3 regions of the Micromonospora sp. WMMD708 genome follow, and region 2 is predicted to be linked to each of the others. Evidence: riboswitches for the same ligand, from Rfam matches in the RefSeq annotation. Region 2 holds a riboswitch; each other region holds the start of a gene.
What was found. A riboswitch is a leader RNA that binds a small molecule or an ion and turns the genes downstream of it on or off. The one in region 2 is predicted to bind cobalamin.
Positions count from the first base shown of each region.

Region 1: another riboswitch for cobalamin. It lies ahead of cobN (cobaltochelatase subunit CobN); the one in region 2 lies ahead of bluB (5,6-dimethylbenzimidazole synthase).
Region 3: another riboswitch for cobalamin. It lies ahead of ACN260_RS10010 (ribonucleoside-diphosphate reductase subunit alpha); the one in region 2 lies ahead of bluB (5,6-dimethylbenzimidazole synthase).

Region 1 covers NZ_CP186060.1:2,825,222-2,830,412, forward strand. The annotation lists gene ACN260_RS12400 (MFS transporter) at 1-1,090, shown strand, start outside; gene ACN260_RS12405 (aldo/keto reductase) at 1,164-2,063, shown strand; gene ACN260_RS12410 (hypothetical protein) at 2,154-2,489, shown strand; cobalamin riboswitch at 3,112-3,241, shown strand; gene cobN (cobaltochelatase subunit CobN) at 3,551-5,191, shown strand, end outside.
Region 2 covers NZ_CP186060.1:2,072,594-2,077,784, reverse strand. The annotation lists gene ACN260_RS09405 (FecCD family ABC transporter permease) at 1-649, shown strand, start outside; gene ACN260_RS09400 (ABC transporter ATP-binding protein) at 693-1,511, shown strand; gene ACN260_RS09395 (hypothetical protein) at 1,586-1,930, opposite strand; gene bluB (5,6-dimethylbenzimidazole synthase) at 2,004-2,648, opposite strand; cobalamin riboswitch at 2,686-2,879, opposite strand; gene ACN260_RS09385 (hypothetical protein) at 2,998-3,756, opposite strand; gene ACN260_RS09380 (hypothetical protein) at 3,753-4,793, opposite strand; gene ACN260_RS09375 (AMP-binding protein) at 4,790-5,191, opposite strand, start outside.
Region 3 covers NZ_CP186060.1:2,213,473-2,218,663, forward strand. The annotation lists gene ACN260_RS10005 (ribonucleotide-diphosphate reductase subunit beta) at 1-352, opposite strand, end outside; gene ACN260_RS10010 (ribonucleoside-diphosphate reductase subunit alpha) at 406-2,781, opposite strand; cobalamin riboswitch at 2,903-3,116, opposite strand; gene ACN260_RS10015 (helix-turn-helix transcriptional regulator) at 3,144-4,031, opposite strand; gene ACN260_RS10020 (oxidoreductase) at 4,159-5,061, shown strand; gene ACN260_RS10025 (hypothetical protein) at 5,117-5,191, shown strand, end outside.

The sequences.
Region 1 (5,191 bases), 750 kb from region 2:
CGGCCGGCTCGGACTGCTGCTGCTGGCCATGTCCGGGGGTGCGGTGCTGGCGCTGACCAGCGCCGGCCTGGTGACCCAGCGGCTCGGCCCGGCCCGCACCGTCGTCGCCTCGACCGTGCTGGTGGCGGTCGGCCTGGTCGGGGTGGGCGTCGCCACCCCGCTCGGCTCGCTGCCCGGCGTCGCGGTCGGCCTGTTCGCCCTCGGCTACGGCTCCGGCACCTGCGACGTGGGCATGAACGTCGAGGGCGCGGCGGTGGAGAAACGGCTCGGCCGCACCATCCTGCCCCGCTTCCACGCCGCCTGGAGCCTCGGCTCGGTGGCCGGCGCCGGGCTCGGCGCGGGCGCGGCCCGGCTCGGTGTGCCGATCACCGTGCACCTGGCGGTGCTGGCGGCGGTGGTGCTCGGCGGCACCCTGCTCGGGGCGCGCAACTTCCTGCCCGCCCTGCCCGCCTCCACCGCCGACGGTGCCGCCTCGGCCCGCCGGGGTGGCCTGCTCGCGGCCTGGCGGGAGCCGCGCACCCTGCTCATCGGGGCGCTGGTGCTGGTGATGGCGTTCACCGAGGGCAGCGCCAACGACTGGCTGGCGGTCGCCTTCGTCGACGGCTACGGGGTCAGCGAGGCCGCCGGGGCCGCCGTCTTCGGGGTCTTCGTCGCCGGCATGACCATCGGCCGGACCGTCGGCACCGTGGCCATCGACCGGTGGGGCCGGGTACCGGTGCTGATCGGCACGATCCTGCTGGCCGCCGCCGGCTCCCTGCTGGCGGTGCTGGCCGGCTCCGGTCCGCTGGCCGTCGTCGGGGTGGTCCTCTGGGGGCTCGGCGCGTCGCTCGGCTTCCCGGTCGGGATGAGCGCCGCCGCCGACGACGAGGAGCGCGCCCCCGCCCGGGTCAGCGTCGTCGCGGTGCTCGGCTACACGTCGTTCCTGGCCAGCCCGCCGCTGCTCGGTCTGCTCGGCGACCACGTCGGCATCCTGCACGCCCTGCTGGTGGTGCCGGTGCTGCTGATCCCCACCCTGGCACTGGTGCCGGCGACCCGTCCGCCGGCCGGAACCGCGCCGCAGACACCCGCCGGCCCGGTACAGAAAAACTAACAGTCGTCGGTCCCGGCCGGTATCGGGTGCGCGGCCGTTACGCCGGGTCACCGCCGCTGGCTAGGGTCGCCGGATGCCAACCGAGATCACCGCCGCAGCGGCGGGCCGCTGGACCCTGGGCGACCGCACCGTGCACCGGATGGGCTTCGGCTCGATGCGGCTCACCGCCCACCCCGACCGGGACCGGGCGCTGCGCGTCCTGCGCCGGGCCGTCGAACTGGGGGTCGACCACATCGACACCGCCGCCTTCTACGTCTCACCGGGCGGCACCCTGAAGGTCGGCACCGGCCCCGCCCGGTACGCCACCGAACTGATCCGCGCCGCGCTCGCCCCGTACCCGGAAGAACTGGTCGTCGCCACCAAGGTCGGCTTCCGGGCCGACCCGACGACCGGCCTGCACGAGGAGACCGGCCCGGCACAGCTGCGCGCCCAGGTGGAGGAGAACCTGCGCAGGCTCGGCCGCGACCACCTCGACCTGGTCAACCTGCGGATCGTCAAGCGGCCCGCGCCGGACTCCGTGGCGGAACGCTTCGGCGCGCTGGCCGACCTGCGCGACGCCGGCCTGATCCGGCACCTGGGCCTGTCCAACGTCCGCCTCGACCACCTCGACGAGGCGCAGCGCATTGCCCCGGTGGTCTGCGTGCAGAACAACTACGCCCTGGACAACCGCGGCGACCAGGACGCCCTGGTCCGCGAGTGCGGTGCCCGGGGGATCGCCTACGTGCCGTTCTTCGCGCTGGCCGGGGCCAACCGGGAGGGCGGGGCCCGCACCGACCACGACGCGGCCGTACGCGCCGTCGCCCGTGCCCACGACGCCACCCCGCAGCAGGTCCGCCTCGCCTGGACGCTGCACCAGGGCCCGCACGTGCTGGCCATCCCCGGCACCGGCGACCCGGCCCACCTGGTCGAGAACGTCGCCGCCGGGGCGCTGCGACTCACCCCCGACGAGCTGGCCGCCCTCGACCGGTCGTGAACGGGCCGCTCAGCCGGCTGTCACCGGGTTCGCAGCGTCCTTGCAGGTGGGGGTGCTCCACTGGAGGGACGCCGAGGAGAGGACGGGCAGATGGGCTGGTTCAGCCGACGGACCCGGGCTGACGAGGGCCTCCCCACCAAGCTCGACCGGGAGGCCAACCGGGACGACCTGACCGCGTTGGCGGACTTCGTGGCCGCCCACCGGGGGGTGGAGTTCTATCTCGAACCCGAAACCACCGCCACCGACACCACAGTGGTGGCGATCGCGCACGACGGGGAGTGGATCCGCCGCCGCACCGGCTCCCCGCGTACGGCTGCGAAGCTGGCCCACCGGCACGCGGTGCCCCTCTACGAGGCGGCGAAGACCGGTTACCCGGAGCGGATGCGGGCCTGGAACCGGGCCCACCCCGAGCGCCGCCTGCGCTGATCCCCGGTCGCGCGGGGTGGGGGTGACCTGTCGGGTGCGGCCGCCGGCCGTCCCGGCGGCTGCGGGGCAGGGGTGTGGGTAGTCCTCGCGGGTCCTTTCGAGCTGATGACGATGACGGATCGGCCCGCCGGGTGGGGCGACCCATACCACCGGGCCAGGGGCGACCGCAACTGCCCGGCTGGCGCGGCTCTACCGCGCCGGACGGATGGCTCTGCGGCACCGGATAGGCGCGGTGCTGCCGGCACCGGATGGGCGTGGCGTTGCCGGCACCGGATGGGTGACGCCGGTGGCATCGGATGGGCGCGACCCTGGGGCACCGGACGGGCGTGGACCTGCGTCAGCGGCGTGGGCCGCCCCGGGGCGGCGGGTGGGGTGGCCCGCGCTGTCCGGCCGACCACCGTCCGGTCAGGCCGGACCGGGGCGGGCCCCGAATCGTTGACGTCATCAGCTCGACAGCATGCGGAAGAGGTATCCCGTCCTCCCCGGGACCGTCCTCCCCGGGACCGTCCGCGCGGGGACGGCCTGCCTCGTCACGGGGGTCGATCGGTGCCGTCGCGGGGCCGGTGGCCGCCGTTGACCTCGGGGTGAGGAGTGTGGCAGCATTCGCGGCCTGACGGCAGTGAAGGAAGTCGGTGCGATTCCGACGCGGTCCCGCCACTGTCACCGGGGAGCGATCCCCCCTCGTGGGTCACGACCGTGCGTGCACGGTTGGAAGGCCGGGGGTGAGCGTCGATCCGGGAGCCAGGATACTTCGGCCGTCGGAGAACCCCAGGGCGTGGACACCCGAGGAGGACCCGATGACGCACCGCGTCACTGCCGACCCGACTACGGTCGGTGATTTCCGCATCACCGTAGAGCCCGCGCCGCCGCGTGCTTCTTTCTCTGCCACCGTCGCCGGCCGTCGCCGGGGCGGTCTGCCTGCCACGTACCGCTGACGGCCGGTCCGGGTGCCCCGCCGCAGGCGGGGTGCGTCGTACCTCCGCCGCCGCTGACCGGCGTCCCTCCCGCCCCGTCCAGCCCGGCCCCGCGGTCGAGTCGGACGTCACTCTCCGGAGCCGAACGTGCGCATCCTGCTGCTGTCCACCGCCGACACCGATCTGCTCGCCGCCCGCGCCAGCGCCGCCGACTACCGCCTCGCCAACCCCACCCGGGTCGACGTGGCCGCCGTGCCGGCCCTGCTCGACGGGGTCGACCTGGCCGTCGTACGGCTGCTCGGCGGGCGGCAGGCGTGGCCGGACGGCCTCGCGGCGGTGCTCGGCTCCGGCATCCCCACGATCGTGCTCGGCGGTGAGGCGGTGCCCGACGCGGAGCTGATGGCGGCCTCCACGGTGGCCTCCGGGGTCGCCACGGAAGCGCTGTCCTACCTGGTGGAGGGGGGTGCGGAGAACCTCGCCCAGCTCGCCCGGTTCCTCTCCGACACCGTCCTGCTCACCGGTGAGGGCTTCGACCCACCCACCCCCACCCCGCCGTACGGCATCCTCGACCACCGTCCGACGGACCCGGACGACCGGCCGGACCCGGCGGACGGACGGCCGGGCGGCGGGCGGCCCACGGTGGGGATCGTGTTCTACCGGGCGCACGCGCTGGCCGGCAACACCGGTTTCGTGCGGACCCTGGCCGACGCGGTCGACGCGGCCGGCGGCGAACCGCTGCCGATCTTCTGCGGGTCGCTGCGCGGGCTCACCCCCGGCGACGGGCCGCTGGACCTCTTCGCCCGCTGCGACGCGCTCGTCGTCACCGTCCTCGCCGCCGGGGGGACGGTCGCCGCCGACGCCTCCGGCGGGGGCGACGAGGACGCCTGGGACGTCGGCGCGCTCGCCGCCCTCGACATGCCGGTGATCCAGGCGCTCTGCCTGACCAGCACCCGGGAACAGTGGGCGGCCAGCGACGCAGGGCTGTCCCCGCTGGACGCGGCCATGCAGGTGGCCATCCCCGAGTTCGACGGTCGGATCGTCACCGTGCCGTTCTCGTTCAAACGGATCGACGCCGACGGGCTGTCGGTCTACGCCGCCGACGCCGAGCGGGCCGCCCGGGTCGCCGGGATCGCCGTCCGGCAGGCCCGGCTGCGCCACCTGCCCAACGCCACGAAGCGGGTGGCGGTCGTGCTCAGCTCCTACCCGACGAAGCACTCCCGGGTCGGCAACGCCGTCGGCCTGGACACCCCCGCCTCGGCGGTCCGGCTGCTCGCCGCCCTCGCAGACGCCGGATACCACCTCGGCGACGCGCCACCGCCCACCGACGGGGACGCGCTGATCCACGCCCTGATCGCCGCCGGGGGGCACGACGTCGAGTGGCTCACCCCGCAACAGTTGGCCGCCGCCGAGGCCCGGGTGCCGGGGGAGACCTACCGGCGCTGGTTCGACCAGGTGCCGGTCGACCTGCGGGACCGGATGCGGGAACACTGGGGTGAGCCACCCGGCCAGCTCTACACCGACGACGGGGACATCGTCCTGGCCGGGCTGCGGTTCGGCAACGTCACCCTGCTGATCCAGCCGCCGCGCGGCTTCGGCGAGAACCCGATCGCCATCTACCACGACCCGGACCTGCCGCCCAGCCACCACTACCTGGCCGCGTACCGGTGGCTGGCCACGTCGGTCGACGACGGCGGCTTCGGTGCCGACGCGGTGGTGCACCTCGGCAAGCACGGCACCCTGGAATGGTTGCCCGGCAAGGGCCTCGGCCTGGCCGCCGACTGCGCCCCC
Region 2 (5,191 bases):
CGACACCCGGCTCACCCCCGCCGTGGGCGCGGTGCTCGGCGGCGCCGCCGTCGCCGGGGCGGCCCTGCTGCTCGGCGGGACCGGGCAACGCCTCATCCTCGTCGGGATCGGCCTGTCCGCCCTGCTCACCTCCGTCAACGCGTACCTGCTGACCCGAGCCGAGGTGACCGACGCGCAGAACGCCGCGGTGTGGCTCGTCGGCAGCCTCAACGGCAGCGGTACGCACCTGCCGCTGCTGCTCGGCGCGCTCGCCGCGCTGCTGCCGCCCGCCGTCCTGGCGGCCCGGGGGCTGCGGCTCATCGAGAACGGCGGGGACAAGGCGCTCAGCCTCGGCGTACCCGTACGCCGGCAACGCCTCACCGCGACGGCGCTGGCGGTCGCGCTGACCGCCGTCGGGGTCGCCGGTGCCGGACCGGTCGGCTTCGTCGCCCTGGCCGCCCCCCACCTGGCCCGCCGGCTCACCCGCGTCGCCGCTCCCCTGGTGACCACGAGCGCGGTGTTCGGCGCCGTGCTGCTGCTCGCCGCCGACCAGCTCGCCCAGCGGCTCGTCCCCGGGCAGCAACTGCCCGTCGGCGCGGTGACCGGCGTCGTCGGCGGCGGCTACCTCGCTCTCGTCCTGGCCTGGACCTGGCGAGGCAGGCCCGGGTGAGCCACCGCCCGTCCCGCACCGCACCGCCACCCCGGAGGCAACCATGACCGCCCCGCCCACCATCGAACTGGACTCGGTCACCGTCGGCTACGACCGGCGGACCGTCTGCCGGGACGTCTCCCTGCGGATCACCGAGGGCAGCTTCACCGTCTTCATCGGACCCAACGGGTGCGGCAAGTCGACCCTGCTGCGCACCATCGCCCGGGTGTTGCGGCCCAGCGCGGGCCGGGTGGCCGTGGCCGGCCGCGACGTGCGCGGCTACCGCCGACGACAGTACGCCCGCACCGTGGGGCTGCTCCCCCAGGGCATCGAGGCACCGGCCGGGATGACCGTCACCGACCTGGTGCTGCGCGGACGGCATCCGCACCGGTCGGCGCTGGGCCGCTGGACGGCGCAGGACGAACGGGCGGTCACCGCCGCGTTGGCCGTCACCGGGACCACCGACCTCGGTGACCGGGTGCTGGCGGAACTCTCCGGCGGCCAACGGCAACGGGCCTGGTTGGCCATGCTGCTGGCGCAGGACACCCCGATCCTGCTGCTCGACGAACCGACCACCTACCTCGACATCGCCCACCAGTACGAGGTCCTCGACCTGCTCGCCGACCTGCACGCCGACGGCCGGACCGTGGTCGCCGTCCTGCACGACCTCAACCAGGCGGCCCGCTACGCCACCGACCTGGTGGTGCTGCGCGACGGCCGGGTCACCACGACCGGTCGTCCGTCGGAGGTGCTCACCCCGGACCTCGTCGCCGACGTGTTCGGTTTGCGGTGCCGGATCGTGCCCGATCCGGTGACGGGCACGCCAGCCGTGTTCCCCGAGTCTTCCCGCCAGCACCCGACCGGCCCGGTCACCGACTGGTGACCGACCGGGTAGGCGCGGCCGGGGCGCGTGCCCCGGTCCGGCGTCCGCGCGGGTGACGCGGACGCCGGACGGCTCTACTGCCAGGGGCCGCTGCGGCAGATGAACTGGGTGGTGCCGCTGTACTGGGTGGTACCGCCGTCGACATAGCTGTAGCTGGCGCGTACGGTGCGGCCGAGGTTGCTGGCCGGGCAGGCGGCGAAGAGGGTCGGCCCGGCGGTGGTGAAGGTGCCGACGCTGCCGGAGTACCAGGTGATGCTCCAGGTCGTCGTGCCGGTGCTGCTGCCGTCGCAGTAGAACTGCGACGCGCCGGACTCGCAGAAGGGTGCCGGGGCGGCGGCGAGGGCCGGCGTGGCACCGACCGCCGCGAAGCTCAGGGCGGCAAGGGCGGACGCGGCCAGGACCTTGACGGTGGTACGCATGGAACTCCTCTCAAGGTAACCGAGCGGTGACTCAGCGCTATGCCAGCCTAACCGTCGCATCGACGTAGTCGAATTAGCCGTTCGGTTGGTCGGCCACCCGGGGCGGCCAGCGGTCGTGGTGCACCGCCTCGGCGAGGGGCCGACGTCGCCGCCACCCGTGCCGTTCCAGGTCGGGCACGGCCTCCAGGTGGGTGACCGGCCCGACGCAGAGCCAGGCCACCGGCCGGATACCGGCCGGCACACCCAGCAGGTCGGCCAGGAACGACTCCCGGTAGAAGGAGACCCACCCGACGCCCAGCCCCTCGACGGTGGCGGCGAGCCACAGGTTCTGGATGGCCAGGCAGACCGAGTAGAGGCCGGCGTCGGCGATGGCGTGCCGCCCGAGCACCGCCGGGCCGCCGCGCTGCGGGTCGTACGTGACGACGACCGACAGCGTCGACTCCAGCACCCCGTCGATCTTGATGCGAGCGAACCGTTCGGCCGCCGCACCGTCCAGGGTGGCGGCGAACGTCGCCCGCTCGGCCTGCACGTGCCGGTGGAACCGGCGACGGACAGCCGGGTCCCGCACCAGGATGAAGTCCCACGGCTGGGAGTTGCCGACGCTGGGCGCGGCGTGCGCGGCGTCGAGCACCCGGTGCAGGGTGTCGGCCGGCACCGGCTCCCCGGTGAACTCGGCCCGGACGTCCCGGCGGCGGTGGATGGCGTCGTAGAGTTCCACAGGCAGGCTCCCGCTGCGCTCAGCCCACCCCCGACGGGTGGGCGCTCGACGCGAGGCCGGTCTTCGGACTCCCGGATCGACGCCTACCCGTCCGCCTTCCCAGCCGTACGGCCAGTGGCTGCGCTCCTCGCGCCTGGACGGTCGCTCCCCGGTCACCGCGGCGGGCCCGTGCCGGATTCACACCGGCTTCCCGATTCTCCCCGCTTGCGCGGGGCACCTCGCACGATCGTGCCGCCGCCGATGCTAACCCGCACCACCGACACCGGCCGGCCACGGCCCGGCCCGACCGACAGCGACGCTGCGGGACGACGATCCCGGCTGCGGTGACGGGTGCCGCGGCCCGGGTCGGTCACCGTCCGATGCTGGCGTACTCGCAGACCGCCGCCGGAAAGCCGCCCGCGCCGAAGCGCAGCTCGACGACGTGCCCGTGGGTGGTCTCGGTGACCGCCGGTGTGATCGACTGACCGGCCCGGGCCGGTCGCAGGTACCAGCACCGGATCGTGTCGGTGCGGCCGGGTGGCACCCCCACGTCGGCCAGCGCGTTCTCGCCGCGCTCCAGGTAGCACGCGAAGAAGACGTGGTCGTTCAGGTCCGTCTCGCGGTCGCTGAAGGTGAAACCCGCCGTCTCGGTTCCGCCGCTGCGAGGTCGGCGCGGCAGCTCCGGCAGGAGAGGCGACCCGCCGCCGAAGCCCGGGGGCGCCTCGGTGCGCGGGGTGGGTCGTGCCCCGGTGCCGGCGTCCAGCCAGGTCCACCGGCTGGTCCACACCGCCACCACGGTCCCGTCGGCGGCGCGCAGGGTCAGCTCGTCGTGCCCGCCGTACCAGCCACGCCGGTCGGGGCCGAGGGTGACGGCCAGTTCGGCGTCGAGCGGCGCTCCGGGAAGCACCCGCACCGGCGGGGTGTACGCCTGCACGTACCGCACCACGGCGCGGACCCGGTGCCGCTCGAAGTAGGACCAGCGGTCGAGGCCGGCCATCTCCTGCCACCAGCCGGCGGAGACCTCGTCGAGGAGGTGCACCAGGTGGGTCGGTTTCAGGGTGCCGCGCTGGGTGATGGCCGGATAGCGCGCCTCGGTGCCCGCGCGGTACACCCTGGACCCGACGGTCACGGCAGCGGTCCCTGCGCCCGGGGTCGGCCGGGCCGCAGCGGTTTGATGGTGGTGCCCACCGTGGGCGGCCGGGTCCGGCCCCCGCAGTGGTGTACCGCCATCGGACCCTCCGCCCGGCAGGCGCAGGGCAACACCCGGTTGAGGCTGGAGCCGATGCAGAACTCCTCGAAGGCGGTCCGGTCGCCGGGGAGCAGGCGGGCCAGCAGCGCCATCACCGGATCCACCGCCTTGATCCGGCCGTCGTCGTCGCGTACCTCCAGCCAGGCATGGTCGAGGTCCATCATGCCGATCAGCCAACCCCCCCGGGCGTACGCCTCGTACCCCATCGCCCGGCACTCCCGTTCGAGGTACAGGCTGGCGGAGACGCAGTTGACCACCCCGTTGGCGAGCGTGTCGTCCGGGTCGACCTGCCAACCCGCCGGCAGCATCTGGAAACGGGGCCCGCCGTGCCGGATGTCGGCGAAGAGCCGGGCCAGCCGGGGGGAGACGATCCGGTCCGCCCGGCCCGCGATGACCAGGTCCAGTTCGACGGCGACCTGGTCGGGTACGGGCGGGAGCCGTACCTCGTCGTCGGTCAGGGTCACCGGCCCGGCGGCGCTGGCCCAGCCGGAGGCCGCGCCACCGGTCAGCTCCGGAACCGGTCGGTGCAGCAGCCAGCCGGGGTCCGTGCCGCATCCGCCGTCCGGGCACCTCAGGGTCGCGGTCATCCGCCACGACCTCGGTTCGGTCCAGGTGGCGGCGGGCTTGAGGGAGAACCGGAAGGCGAACTCCCAGCCGATCTCCGGCAGGCTGTTCCCGCTGCCCGAGTAGAGACCGAGGTTGATGAGGTCGTAGTGGCAGAACCGCCGTTCGTCGCCCTCGCCGGTGACCGGCAGACCGGCCTCGACCAGCAGTTCCAGTGTCTCGGCGGGGCAACGCAGCAGCCCCAGCGCGCCCGCCCGGTCGATGGTGGCCTCGCGGTGGGCCGGCGGGACGAGGGTGATCCGGCGCAGCGCGGCGAGCCACCTGTCGGTCTGCGCCGTGGTGACGGTGCTCACCGCGGCCCCGCTGCCGGCTCGGCGGAGTCGTAGAGCACCTCGCCGGGGAGGGAGCCGTCCGTGGCGGCCCGGAACATGGGCCGCCGTCGTGGTTTGCCGCTGGTGGTACGCGCCACGGCGGGCGCGGGCACGCTGAGCACCCGGATCCGTACGCCGGGGCCGCCCTCCCGGCCGAGTATCCGCGCGACCTCCGCGGCCCACGGACCCGGCCGCTGCCGGATCAGCGCGTGCAGTACGGGTGTGTGGCCGGCGGAGCCGGCCAGCACCACGACCCGTTCCGGGGAGAGGCCGTCGACGCCGGCGAGGCGGGCCTCCAGGTCCTCCGCGTAGAGGTTGCGTCCGCGTACCTTGAGGCTGTCGCCGGCCCGACCGAGGACGAACAGTTGGCCGTCGTGGAG
Region 3 (5,191 bases), 140 kb from region 2:
CGAACGCGGCGAACCGTTCCTGCTCGTCGGGCACGTACGTGTCGAGCAGGTTCAGGTAGAACTGCACGTGCACGGCTTCCTCGAACAGCTGCCGGGACAGGTAGAGCCGGCCTTCGGGAGAGTTGACGTGCTGATAGAGGTTGAGCACCAGGTTGTTGGCGACGATCGTGTCACCGGTGGCGAAGAACGCCACCAGCCGGGACACCAGGTGCCGCTCGGCCGGCGACAGCCGCTCCAGGTCGGCCAGGTCGGAGTGCAGGTCGACCTCCTCCACCGTCCAGGTGTTGCGGATGGCGTCGCGGAACCGGTCGAAGAAGTGCGGGTAGCGCATCGGCCGCAGGGTGAGGTCCATGCCGGGGTCGAGCAGCAGCTGCCGCCCGGCGGTGCGGGGTTCGTCGACGGTGGTCACTGGCACGCCTCGCAGCTCTCGGGGTTCTCCAGGGAACACGCCAGCGCCTCCGCGTCGGCTGCGACGACCGGGGCGACGGTGACGGTGGCCTGCTGGATCCGGGTCGCCGGACGCGACCGCAGGTAGTAGGTGGTCTTCAGCCCGGACTTCCAGGCGTACAGGTACATCGAAGACAGCTTGCCGATGGTCGGCGCGCTGAGGAACAGGTTCAGCGACTGCGACTGGTCGATGTACGGCGCGCGCGCGGCGGCCAGGTCGATCAGCGCCCGCTGCGGCAGCTCCCACGCCGTACGGAACAACTCCCGCACCTCGGCGGGCAGCTCGACGATGCCCTGCACCGAGCCCTCGGCCCGCTTGATCCGGTCGCGGATCTCCGCCGTCCACAGCCCGCGTGCCTTCAGCTCCCGCACCAGGTACGTGTTGATCTGGAGGAACTCCCCGGACATGGTCTCGCGCTTGAACAGGTTGGACACCTGCGGCTCGATGCACTCGTAGCAGCCGGCGATCGACGCGATCGTGGCGGTCGGCGCGATCGCCACCAGCAGCGAGTTGCGCAGACCGTGCGCCGCGATCCGGGTACGCAGCGCCGCCCAGCGCGCGGTCTGGGTCGGTTCGACCCCCCACAGATCCGGATGCAGGTCACCCCGGGCCGCCCGGGTCTGCGGGTACGCCGGGTGCGCGCCGAACCGTTCGGCCAGGTCGGTCGACGTCTCCAGGGCGGTCAGGAAGATCTCCTCCTGGACCCGGGTGGACAGCTCCCGCGCCCCGGCGGAGTCGAACGGCAGCCGCAGCGCGAACAACGCGTCCTGTAGGCCCATCAGCCCCAGCCCGACGGGCCGCCAGCGCGGGTTCGACGCCGCCGCCTGCTCGGCCGGGTAGTAGTTGATGTCGATCACCCGGTCCAGGAACACCAGCGCCGTGCGGACCGTCTCGCGCAGCTTCTCCCAGTCGATGCCGTCGTCGGTGAGGTGCGCGCCGAGGTTGACCGACCCGAGGTTGCACACCGCCGTCTCGGTGTCGCTGTTCACCTCCAGGATCTCGGTGCACAGGTTGGACAGGTGGATCGTGTTGCCCGGCACGCCGGTCTGGTTGGACAGCCGGTTCGCCGGGTCCTTGAACGTCATCCACCCGTTGCCGGTCTGCGCCAGGGTGCGCATCATCCGCCCGTACAGGTCCCGGGCCTTCACCGTGCGGACCGCCTTCTTCTCGGCGACCCGGTACGCGGCGTCGAACTCCGCGCCGTACAGGTCGGGCAGCTCCGGGGCGTCCGACGGGTCGATCAGCGACCAGTCGGCGTCGGCCTCGACCCGGCGCATGAACTCGTCGGGGATCCAGTTGGCCAGGTTGAGGTTGTGGGTCCGCCGGGCCTCCTCACCGGTGTTGTCCCGCAGCTCCAGGAACTCCTCGACGTCCGGGTGCCAGGGTTCCAGGTAGACGCAGGCCGCCCCCTTGCGCCGGCCGCCCTGGTTGACCGCCGCCACCCCGGCGTCGAGGGTCTTCAGGAACGGCACGATCCCGTTCGACCTGCCGTTGGTGCCCCGGATCAGCGCGCCCCGGCCACGTACCCGCGTGAAGGAGATGCCGATGCCGCCGGAGAACTTCGACAGCTTCGCCACCTGGTGGTAGCGCTCGTAGATCGAGTCCAGTTCGTCGCGCGGCGAGTCGACCAGGAAACACGACGACATCTGGGTGTGCCGGGTGCCCGAGTTGAACAACGTCGGGGAACTCGGCAGGTAGGCCAGCGACGACATCAGCCGGTAGAACCCGACCGCCTCGTCGGCCGTGGTGGACAGCCCGCAGGCCACCCGCAGCAGCCAGTACTGCGGGGTCTCCACCACCAGCCGCGACTGCGGGTGCCGCAGCAGGTAACGGTCGGCCACCGTACGTAGCCCGAAGTACTCGAACCGCAGGTCACCGGCCGGGTCGACGGCGTCGTCGAGCTGACGGGCGTGCCGGGCCACGAACGCGGCGGTGTCGTCGGCGATCAGGCCGAGGCCGTGGGCGTACCGGATGGACTCGCTGAACGAGGTCACCTCCTGCCCACGGACCTCCTTGTCCACGTACGCGGCCAGCAGCCGGGCCGCCAGCCGGGAGTACTGCGGTTCCACGCCGATCAGCTCCGCCGCCGTCTGGATCGACAACGTGTCCAGCTCGGCCGTGGTCGCCCCGTCGTAGAGGCCGCTGATCGTCCTGGTGGCCACCCGCAGCGGGTCGACCTCGTCCAGGTCGGCGGTCCACCGGGCGACGGCCGTGACGATCCGGTTGACGTCCACCGGCTCGGTGTCGCCGTCGCGCTTGCGTACCCGCATCGCGGACCGGCGCGGCTGCGCGCCGTCGACCTCGGACGGTGGGCTCTGCGCTGTGCTCGTCATGACCTCTCCTCGCTGTCACCGATGGCCATCGGGACGCGGGAGGACGCCGACGGGCGCGGCGCGACGGCCGGCCCGGGTGCTGGCGTCGGTCGTCCCGCGCGACCTCCGACCGCCGCGCGCAGCAGCGCGCGGCGCACTGGCAGGTCTTCGGACTCGCGGGCGTGACCGGGGTCGGTCGCCTACTGGCCGTCGCTTCCCGGACCTCGCGGTCCAGTGCTCGATGACGGCGGTCGTTCCCACTTACCGCTGCGGGGCAGTCCCGGATTTCCACCGGGTTCCCTGTTGCCTCGACCGGACCACCGGGACCGGCCGAACCAGCTGCGTGGCACACCATATATGGCGTGGATGGGGGAGAGGCAACACTAGATGTCGCGTCGTCGTGTTGGATAGCTCTCATCCGACCGGCCGGTTGCCCGCAGTGACGCCAGCAGCTGCAGCGCGTCGGCGTCGGCGCTGCCCGGCTCGGCGGTGAAGACCAGCATGACCGGGCCGGGGCTGCCGGGCAGCGGGTAGGTGTCCCAGTCCAGGACGATGTCACCGACCTCGGGGACCTGGAAGGTCTTGGTGCCGCTGACCGACCCGCGCACGTCGTGCCGGGCCCACAGCCGCCGGAACTCGGCGCTACGGATGCTCAGCTCACCGACGACGGCGGTGGCCCGGGGGTGGGTGGGGTCCGTGGCGACGGCGGCGCGCATCATGCCGATGTAGTCCATGGCCTGCTGTTCCCAGGAGGCGCAGCGCCGCAACGGGGCCGCCGCCTCGTCGAACATCAGCAGCAGCATGTTGAGCCGGTCCGGCGGGTGGTCCGCCGGGTCGCCGAGCAGCGCCACCGCCCACGCGTTCCAGGCGAGCAGGTCCAGGTGGCGGCCGAGCACCACCGCCGGGGTGTCCAGCACCCGCAGCAGCCGCCGGGTGCTCTCCGGCACCCGCTCCGGCCCGTGGTCGACCCGGGCCGGCACCGGCCGGCGGGCGGCGCGGGCCAGGGTGAACAGGTGCCGGCGTTCCTCGTCGTCGAGGCCGAGCGCGGCGGCGAGCCCGTCCAGCACGTCGTCGGACGGCCGCACCTCCCGACCCTGCTCCATCCGCTGGTAGTAGTCGGTGCTCAGCCCGGCCAGCAGCGCCAGTTCCTCGCGGCGCAGCCCGGTCACCCGGCGACGGCCGCCCGGCTCCAGGCCGACGTCGCGGGGGCGTAGCCGCCCGCGCCGGGCGCGCAGAAAATCGCCGAGTTCTCGGGCGTACGGATGGGTCATGTCGCCAGTGTGGCGTGGCCCGGACCGGCGTGGGTAGGTCTGCGGCACCTAGGCAACCGGGTACGACCGGTCCCGCCCGGCCGGGCTCTAGCGTCGACGGTCCGATCCGACCGTCAGGGAGCAGCAGATGACCTGGACCGCCGACCACATCCCCGACCAGCACGGCCGTACCGCCGTCGTGACCGGCGCGAACTCCGGCCTCGGCCTGGTCACCGCCGCCGCCCTGGCCCGCCGGGGCGCGCGGGTCGTGCTCGCCGTGCGCGACACCGCCGCCGGCCGGCGGGCCGCCCGGCAGATCGGCGGCGACGTCGAGGTACGCGAGCTCGACCTCGCCTGCCTGGCCTCGGTACGGGCGTTCGCGACGGCGTTGGCCGCCGACCGTCCGGTGCTCGACCTGCTGGTCAACAACGCCGGTGCGGTGCTGCTCGGCCCGCGCCGGACCAGCGTGGACGGCCACGAGCTGCACCTCGCCACCAACCTGCTGGGGCACTTCGCGCTGACCGGCCTGCTGCTGGGCAACCTGGGCGCGGCGCGGGCGGCCCGGGTGGTCAGCCTCAGCTCGATCACCCACCGCAACGCCCACCTGGACTTCACCGACCTGATGGTGGAGCGCGGCTACCGGGGCAGTACCGCGTACGGCCGGTCCAAGCTCGCCACCACCGTCTTCGGCATCGAACTGGACCGCCGGCTGCGCGCCACCGGATCGCCGGTGCTCAGCGTGCTGGCCCATCCCGGTGTCACCCGCACCAACCTGACCCCCCGGGCCTGGTCCCACCAGGGCCGGCGCGGCCGGGTGATCGCCCGGCTCAGCCTGCTCGCCACCCAACCGGTCGAGCAGGGCGCGCTGCCCCAACTGCGCGCCGCCACCGACCCGGGGGTCCACGGCGGCCAGTTCTTCGGCCCGGCCCGGTTCTTCCAGACCTGGGGTCCGGTCACCGAGGTGCGGGCCAGCCGGGAGGCCGCCGATCCCGCCGTCGGCCGGCGGCTGTGGACGGCGGCCGAGGAACTGACCGGCGTGCGCTACCTCTGACGCAGGGCCGCACTAGCATGGCTGCGGTCGGTGACGGCGGTGGAGACGAGGCGACATGGGATGGCTCGGGCGGGTGCTGGGTGGCGGGGGCCGGCAGGCCCAGAACGATCCGGTCCGGCAGGCGGCGCTG